One region of the Planococcus sp. TJ-307 genome, then DNA from elsewhere that is predicted to be linked to it. Evidence: a T-box and tRNA genes for the amino acid it is inferred to sense, from the RefSeq annotation. Region 1 holds a T-box; the other holds one or more tRNA genes.

The links. The T-box of region 1 lies ahead of serS (serine--tRNA ligase). A T-box ahead of a tRNA ligase gene usually reads a tRNA of that ligase, here a tRNA-Ser.
Region 2: it encodes a tRNA-Ser, which carries the amino acid that the T-box ahead of serS (serine--tRNA ligase) is inferred to sense. The anticodon was not compared.

What each region holds. Positions count from the first base shown of each region.
Region 1 covers NZ_JBZDOJ010000012.1:7,605-11,348, forward strand. Annotated here, with positions in the region: gene AC4EHK_RS19205 (alpha/beta fold hydrolase) at 1-280, opposite strand, end outside; gene serS (serine--tRNA ligase) at 372-1,646, opposite strand; T-box leader at 1,712-1,918, opposite strand; gene pdxT (pyridoxal 5'-phosphate synthase glutaminase subunit PdxT) at 1,930-2,544, opposite strand; gene pdxS (pyridoxal 5'-phosphate synthase lyase subunit PdxS) at 2,547-3,431, opposite strand; gene pdxR (MocR-like pyridoxine biosynthesis transcription factor PdxR) at 3,536-3,744, shown strand, end outside.
Region 2 covers NZ_JBZDOJ010000002.1:1,042,439-1,046,182, reverse strand. Annotated here, with positions in the region: partial or broken rRNA gene AC4EHK_RS11675 (23S ribosomal RNA) at 1-118, shown strand, start outside; rRNA gene rrf (5S ribosomal RNA) at 259-374, shown strand; tRNA gene AC4EHK_RS11665 (tRNA-Val) at 385-460, shown strand; tRNA gene AC4EHK_RS11660 (tRNA-Thr) at 476-551, shown strand; tRNA gene AC4EHK_RS11655 (tRNA-Lys) at 563-638, shown strand; tRNA gene AC4EHK_RS11650 (tRNA-Leu) at 662-746, shown strand; tRNA gene AC4EHK_RS11645 (tRNA-Gly) at 752-826, shown strand; tRNA gene AC4EHK_RS11640 (tRNA-Leu) at 857-945, shown strand; tRNA gene AC4EHK_RS11635 (tRNA-Arg) at 976-1,052, shown strand; tRNA gene AC4EHK_RS11630 (tRNA-Pro) at 1,079-1,155, shown strand; tRNA gene AC4EHK_RS11625 (tRNA-Ala) at 1,162-1,237, shown strand; tRNA gene AC4EHK_RS11620 (tRNA-Met) at 1,258-1,331, shown strand; tRNA gene AC4EHK_RS11615 (tRNA-Ile) at 1,340-1,416, shown strand; tRNA gene AC4EHK_RS11610 (tRNA-Ser) at 1,432-1,524, shown strand; tRNA gene AC4EHK_RS11605 (tRNA-Met) at 1,589-1,665, shown strand; tRNA gene AC4EHK_RS11600 (tRNA-Asp) at 1,669-1,744, shown strand; tRNA gene AC4EHK_RS11595 (tRNA-Phe) at 1,761-1,836, shown strand; tRNA gene AC4EHK_RS11590 (tRNA-Gly) at 1,843-1,916, shown strand; tRNA gene AC4EHK_RS11585 (tRNA-Ile) at 1,931-2,007, shown strand; tRNA gene AC4EHK_RS11580 (tRNA-Asn) at 2,009-2,083, shown strand; tRNA gene AC4EHK_RS11575 (tRNA-Ser) at 2,088-2,178, shown strand; tRNA gene AC4EHK_RS11570 (tRNA-Glu) at 2,185-2,256, shown strand; gene AC4EHK_RS11565 (DMT family transporter) at 2,270-3,235, opposite strand; gene AC4EHK_RS11560 (1,4-dihydroxy-2-naphthoate polyprenyltransferase) at 3,356-3,744, opposite strand, start outside.

The sequences.
Region 1 (3,744 bases):
TTTGGAAATGCTTGATGATGCCGATGACATCGTCCCGCAGAGAGTCGACAGTGTAATGTTCAATTCCTTTCGGTTTATCGCTCAAATTGTAGCCGCGCTGGTCCGGTATTGCCACCCGGTAGCCTTTTTCCGCTAAAAACTGAAGTTGATTGGTCCAGCCAAACCAAAACTCCGGAAAGCCGTGCAGCAATACCACTAAAGGGCCGTCCTCAGGTCCTGCTACTGCCGTATGAAGTTTGATGCCATTTGTTTCTATAAACTGAAAGCTCACGTTTTCCATTGCCTAACTCCTCTCTCTTTTTCTTTTACCCTACTCTTACCCTCATTTCCAAACAAAAAAGCTCAAAAGCAATGTGCTTTTGAGCCTTTTATTACTTAATTGTCTTTTTGCCGCCCATGTATGGCTGCAATACTTCTGGTATATTGATAGACCCGTCTTCCTGCTGGCAGTTTTCAAGTAATGCTGCCACGGTCCGGCCGATTGCCAGACCGCTGCCATTCAAGGTGTGGACAAATTCCGGTTTGCCGGTTGCTTCTCGGCGGAATTTGATATTTGCGCGCCGCGCTTGGAAATCCTCAAAATTACTGCAAGAAGAAATTTCCCGGTACGTTTCCTGACTTGGAATCCAAACTTCGATGTCGTATTTTTTGGCAGCTGTAAAACCAAGATCTGCTGTACACATCTTCAGGACGCGGTATGGCAGGCCTAAAAGCTGAAGTACTTTCTCTGCGTGGCCCGTCAATTTCTCCAATTCATCATAAGAATCCTCTGGCTTCACAAAGCGTACCAGTTCAACTTTGTTAAATTGGTGCTGTCTGATCAACCCGCGTGTGTCCCGGCCTGCAGAACCTGCTTCAGAGCGGAAATTCGCGCTGTAAGAAGCGAAGGCTTGCGGCAGCATATCCGCTGTTAAAATTTCATCGCGGTAGAAGTTGGTGACCGGCACTTCTGATGTTGGAATCAGGAAATAATCCTCTTTCTCGATCAGGAACGCATCTTCTTCAAATTTCGGCAATTGGCCTGTGCCCGTCAGGCTTTCGCGGTTGACCATATACGGCGGCAGCATTTCTTCGTAGCCATGCTCTTCCTGGTGAAGGTCCATCATAAAGTTGATCAATGCGCGCTCCAGACGTGCTCCGAGTCCACGGTAAAAAACAAAACGGCTCCCGGTCACTTTAGCTGCACGTTCAAAATCGATGATATTCAGATTGGTGCCTAAATCCCAATGCGCTTTGACTTCAAAACCAAATTCCGGTTTGTCGCCCCATGTGCGGATTTCTTCGTTATCGTCTTCAGAATCGCCGAATGGAACGCTGTCATGCGGAATGTTTGGTACACGCATCATGATGTAGTTCAAGCTGTCTTCCACTTTCCGCAGCTCTTCATCGATGGCTTTGATTTGTTCGCCAACTTCCCGCATTTTCACAATGGCTTCGTCCGCATTTTCTTTCGCCCGTTTCATCGCAGCGATATTTTGAGACGCCTCGTTGCGCTCGGCTTTCAATGTTTCAGTTTGGGCAATCAATTCACGCCGTTTTACATCCAATCCTTCAAAATCATCCAGCACCGAAATATCTTCTCCGCGCTTCGCCAGTTTGGCTTTTACTTCTTCAAAATTGGCACGTACAAAACGAATATCTAACATAGTATTTCCTCCTCAAAATTGGAATAACATAAAAAAAGACAACAAAAATAGCCCCCATCCCTTGGTAAAGGGACGAGAGCTACCCGCGTTGCCACCCTGATTGATCGGCATCAGCCAATCCTCTTCATCACATAACGGCATTAAAACCGGCAATGGCTTTTTTCGCCATGCAACTCCGGGGTGGATTCAAACGCGTTTTTCACCGGTTCGCACCAACCACCGGCTCTCTTTGGAAAAACAATCGCTTTACTACTTCCCATCAACGTTTCTTCTTTGAAATTAATCATACTTTACTATAAATTGATCTATTTGGCAAGAGAAGGTCTGACTTGTGTGGGATCATGCTTAAAAAATATTCCGTGATGCGATGGTCTTCTGTCAATTCGGGATGAAACGAACAGCCCAAAAATTGGCCGCTTTTTGCCATGACAATTTTCCCGTCGTGAACACACAGTACTTCAGCTGATGCTCCCACGCTGACAATGTGCGGCGCTCGGATAAATACCGCTTCAAAAGCTCCATCGATGCCTTTAATGTCAAGCGGCGCTTCAAAGCTGTCCACTTGCCGTCCGAATGAATTTCGCTCAACCGCCACGTCCATGACGCCCAAATGCGCTTGGTTCGAACCCACTACTGTTTTAGCAAGCAGAATCAGCCCCGCACACGTGCCAAACATCGGTTTCCCGGTTTCGGCAAAATCCCGAAGCGGTTCCATTAAGCCGTAACGATCGATCAAACGCCGCATCGTCGTGCTCTCGCCGCCGGGCAAGATGAGTGCATCCAACTCTTCAAGATCTTTCGGCCATTTTACCGGAACCGCTTCTGCTCCACAGGCTGTGATTGACTGGAGATGTTCCCGGACCGCTCCTTGCAAAGCGAGAACTCCAACTCGTTTCATCTTTACCAGCCCCGCTCCTGCATGCGTTCGCCCGCAGCAATCGTTGAAATTTCAATGCCTTTCATGGCAATGCCCAGATCTTTCGACAGCTCCGCAATCAATTTATAATCCTGGTAATGCGTTGTCGCCTCGACAATGGCACGAGCAAAGCGTTCCGGATTATCCGATTTGAAGATGCCCGATCCAACGAATACGCCGTCCGCCCCCAGTTCCATCATCAATGCCGCATCCGCCGGTGTCGCCACACCGCCAGCTGCAAAATTGACCACCGGCAAACGGCCCAGGCTCTTCACCTCTTTTAAAAATTCATAGGAAGCTCCGAGGTTTCGGGCTTCGGTCATCAATTCATCTTCACTCATCGCGATTACTTTCCTCACTTCCGCATTCACCTGGCGCAAATGACGGACCGCTTCGACAATATTGCCTGTTCCCGGTTCGCCTTTCGTGCGCAGCATGGAAGCTCCTTCACCGATTCTGCGCGCCGCTTCCCCCAAATTCCGGCAGCCGCAGACAAACGGCACCGTATATTGGTTTTTCAACAAATGAAATTCTTCATCGGCAGGCGTCAATACTTCGCTTTCGTCAATATAATCGACACCCATCGCTTCCAGGATGCGAGCTTCCACAATATGCCCTATGCGCGCTTTTGCCATGACTGGAATCGATACGGCTTGCATTACCTCTTCTGTAATGCGCGGATCGGCCATGCGGGCTACTCCCCCGTCTCTCCGGATGTCGGAAGGCACACGTTCAAGTGCCATAACGGCAGTAGCTCCAGCAGCTTCAGCAATGCGGGCTTGTTCCGCATTGACCACATCCATAATCACTCCGCCTTTTTGCATTTCGGCCATTCCTCTTTTTACGCGATCTGTTCCGTGCTGACTCATTTACTAATTCCCCCTATTCGTTAATAAATTCAGTATAATAGAGATTGACCATATAAAAAGACTCAGTTTCATTCATTTCAATAAGGTCAGTTGGAGGAAAGCAAATGGACATGCTCATGTTTCAGCTTCAAAAACAATCTCAGACTCCTTTATACAAACAGCTTTATCGGGAAATCAAAAAAGCCATTATTGATGGGACCATCCAGGTGGATACCAAATTGCCAAGCAAGCGAAAGTTGGCGGATTACCTGCAAATCAGCCAAACTACAGTAGAGCTTGCCTATTCCCAACTAGTCGCTGAAGGGTTTATCGA
Region 2 (3,744 bases), on a different contig from region 1:
GATTTCCCATTGCGCAAGCAAGTAAGATCCCTCAAAGACGATGAGGTAGATAGGTTCGAGGTGGAAGCGTGGCGACACGTGCAGCTGACGAATACTAATCGATCGAGGACTTAACCAAACTATTGTATCGTGAACGCTTCACCAATGCTCAATGTCGGGTATCCAGTTTTGAAAGAATAAGGAATAGTTTTTTGTAAAAAAAGCTTGTAAAAACCTGTGAGATTGGTATAATCAATCTTGTCTTTCAAAACCAAATAGTCCAGTGATGATGGCAAAGAGGCCACACCCGTTCCCATCCCGAACACGGCAGTTAAGCTCTTTTGCGCCGATGGTAGTTGGGGGTCTCCCCCTGTGAGAGTAGGACGTCGCTGGGCAATACTTATCGGAGGATTAGCTCAGCTGGGAGAGCATCTGCCTTACAAGCAGAGGGTCGGCGGTTCGATCCCGTCATCCTCCACCATTTTTTCACTCTTTCGCCGGAGTAGCTCAACTGGTAGAGCAACTGACTTGTAATCAGTAGGTTGAGGGTTCAAGTCCTTTCTCCGGCACCACTCATGTAAACGAGCCATTAGCTCAGCTGGTAGAGCATCTGACTTTTAATCAGAGGGTCGAAGGTTCGAATCCTTCATGGCTCACCATTTTTTAATTGCATAATTGCCACGCGGGTGTGGCGGAACTGGCAGACGCACTAGACTTAGGATCTAGCGCCTTCGGGCGTGGGGGTTCGACTCCCTTCACCCGCACCATTTTTGCGGAAGTAGTTCAGTGGTAGAACGCCACCTTGCCAAGGTGGAGGTCGCGAGTTCGAACCTCGTCTTCCGCTCCATATTTTTTTTGCACATGATACCGACCCCTTGCCGGGGTGGCGGAACTGGCAGACGCACAGGACTTAAAATCCTGCGGTAGGTGACTACCGTACCGGTTCGATTCCGGTCCTCGGCACCATTTATGCAAAACCAAATGAATAGATTTCAAGCGCCCGTAGCTCAATTGGATAGAGTACTTGACTACGAATCAAGCGGTTAGAGGTTCGAGTCCTCTCGGGCGCGCCATATTTTTACCCTCAGCAATTCAAGTTCGGGAAGTAGCTCAGCTTGGTAGAGCACTTGGTTTGGGACCAAGGGGTCGCAGGTTCGAATCCTGTCTTCCCGACCAAACAATGGGGCCTTAGCTCAGCTGGGAGAGCGCCTGCCTTGCACGCAGGAGGTCAGCGGTTCGATCCCGCTAGGCTCCACCAACTATATTAATAAAGATCCTGGCGGCGTAGCTCAGCTGGCTAGAGCGTACGGTTCATACCCGTAAGGTCGGGGGTTCGATCCCCTCTGCCGCCACTTTTTTAGGACCTTTAGCTCAGTTGGTTAGAGCAGACGGCTCATAACCGTCCGGTCGCAGGTTCGAGTCCTGCAAGGTCCACCATTTATCTATTATCACGGAGGAATACCCAAGTTTGGCTGAAGGGATCGGTCTTGAAAACCGACAGGGGAGTCAAATCCCGCGGGGGTTCGAATCCCTCTTCCTCCTCCATTATTTTTAAAATGTGTGGACAATTTTTATTAAAGAATGTGTAAGAAGCAATTTATATCATTATCGCGGGGTGGAGCAGTTCGGTAGCTCGTTGGGCTCATAACCCAAAGGTCGCAGGTTCAAATCCTGCCCCCGCAACCAAATGGTCCCGTGGTGTAGCGGTTAACATGCCTGCCTGTCACGCAGGAGATCGCCGGTTCGATCCCGGTCGGGACCGCCATTTTTTTCAAAGTTGTGGGTCAGTAGCTCAGTCGGTAGAGCATTAGATTGAAGCTCTAAGTGTCGGCGGTTCGATTCCGTCCTGACCCACCATCTTTTGCGGGTGTAGTTTAGTGGTAAAACCTCAGCCTTCCAAGCTGATGATGAGGGTTCGATTCCCTTCACCCGCTCCATAATTTATACATATGGGCCTATAGCTCAGCTGGTTAGAGCGCACGCCTGATAAGCGTGAGGTCGATGGTTCGAGTCCATTTAGGCCCACCATTCCGAAGTAGCTCAGTGGTAGAGCACCGCACTGTTAATGCGATGGTCGTAGGTTCGAGTCCTACCTTCGGAGCCATACTGGGGAAGTACTCAAGTGGCTGAAGAGGCGCCCCTGCTAAGGGTGTAGGTCGGGCAACCGGCGCGAGGGTTCAAATCCCTCCTTCTCCGCCAGTATTAGGCCCCTTGGTCAAGCGGTTAAGACACCGCCCTTTCACGGCGGTAACACGGGTTCGAATCCCGTAGGGGTCATTATAAAAAAGCGTCATGCATTTAATTGCATGACGCTTTTTTTCGTTTTAGTGGAAATATAGCTGTGAAGCATCATCCCAAGCATCACGAGCAATATGCCAAATAACGATAAACCGGATGGAAAAGCAATGGATAGAAACAGAACTTCACCTACTAAAGCAAATAAAACTTCCATCGATTGAGTGGCTTCAACGGCGCCTAGCTTTTGCATGTTTCCCCTAACCAGATCTGTAGCTTTAAAGAAAAGAACGGTAGCAATAACGCCTGAGCTGATTGCGACGATCAAAGTTTGAAAGCTTTGCGACGCTGTTGGTCCGCCTACTGTAATGGCGCCATAAAGCGATAGCAAGAGCCAAAAAGGCAAGCTGGCTAAAGACATTCCTAAAACTCGCTGATAAGCATCCAGCCTGCCTTCACATATATCCATCATTTTTCTATTGCCGAGCGGATATGCAAAAGCAGCGATCACTACTGGAATAAAACCAAGCCACAATGTTGTGGAAGATACGGCTGCCAGGTGCTCTAGCTGCATCAAACAAACTCCTGCCACTATAATAAACGAGATTAACAAGCCTTTTAGAGGGATTTTTCCTCGTATTTGAATTGTCTCTTTATTGCTATGTACCGTAATTAGAAATAGCGGGGCCAAAAGTGTACCTGCGATAATAGTAATTTGCCATGTGCCTGCAATAAGCCAACCTGGAGAGTAAGCAGCAGCAAAACACAGGGGAGCGTAAAATAAACCGAATCCGACAAAGCTCCATAACAACCAAGCTCCTTTGTTTCTGTTCATTTCCTGCAGTAACGGCTTCAGGTTTCTTCGGAAGAGGACAATCACCAGCAAAAAGGGAATCATGAAGATAAAGCGAAGAGAGGCGCTCCAAATCCAACTCCCGCCACTGGCTTCCATTGTAGCGTTTAGTACAAAAGTAAAGGCAAAGAAAAAAGCAGCGATAATGCCAATTATAATGGGTTTCATCCGACAGCCTCCTAAAACAAACACTTTTTAATGATTTATCTACTATACCGCATGCTTAAATTTCATCATAGTGTTATTCAAACTAAAAAGGGATCCCTGTGGAATCCCTTTTACACATTATTATAGAAGGTAATCAATCAATAATCCGATGCCGAGCAAGAATGCGACAAAGGTATTCGTTTTGCCTGTATCTTTCATGGCTGGCATCACTTTGAGCGGTTCAGTGAAGCGTTTGAAGATCTGAACGACTTTAATCGGTTTTAAGACACTGAGAAAGACCAGCAAGGCCCAGGGTGTCAACATTCCTGTAACGACAAGAATGACAATCCAAGCGTACGCCAAGATAAAGAACCACATAAGAATGTTGACCGCAGCAGGCCGTCTAACCAAAATGGCCAATGTTTTGCGGCCGCTTTCCTCATCTCCGACAATGTCACGGATATTATTGGACAACATAATTGCAGCTACTAATAAGGTACTTGGAACAGCAAGCAAGGAAGCTTCCCATG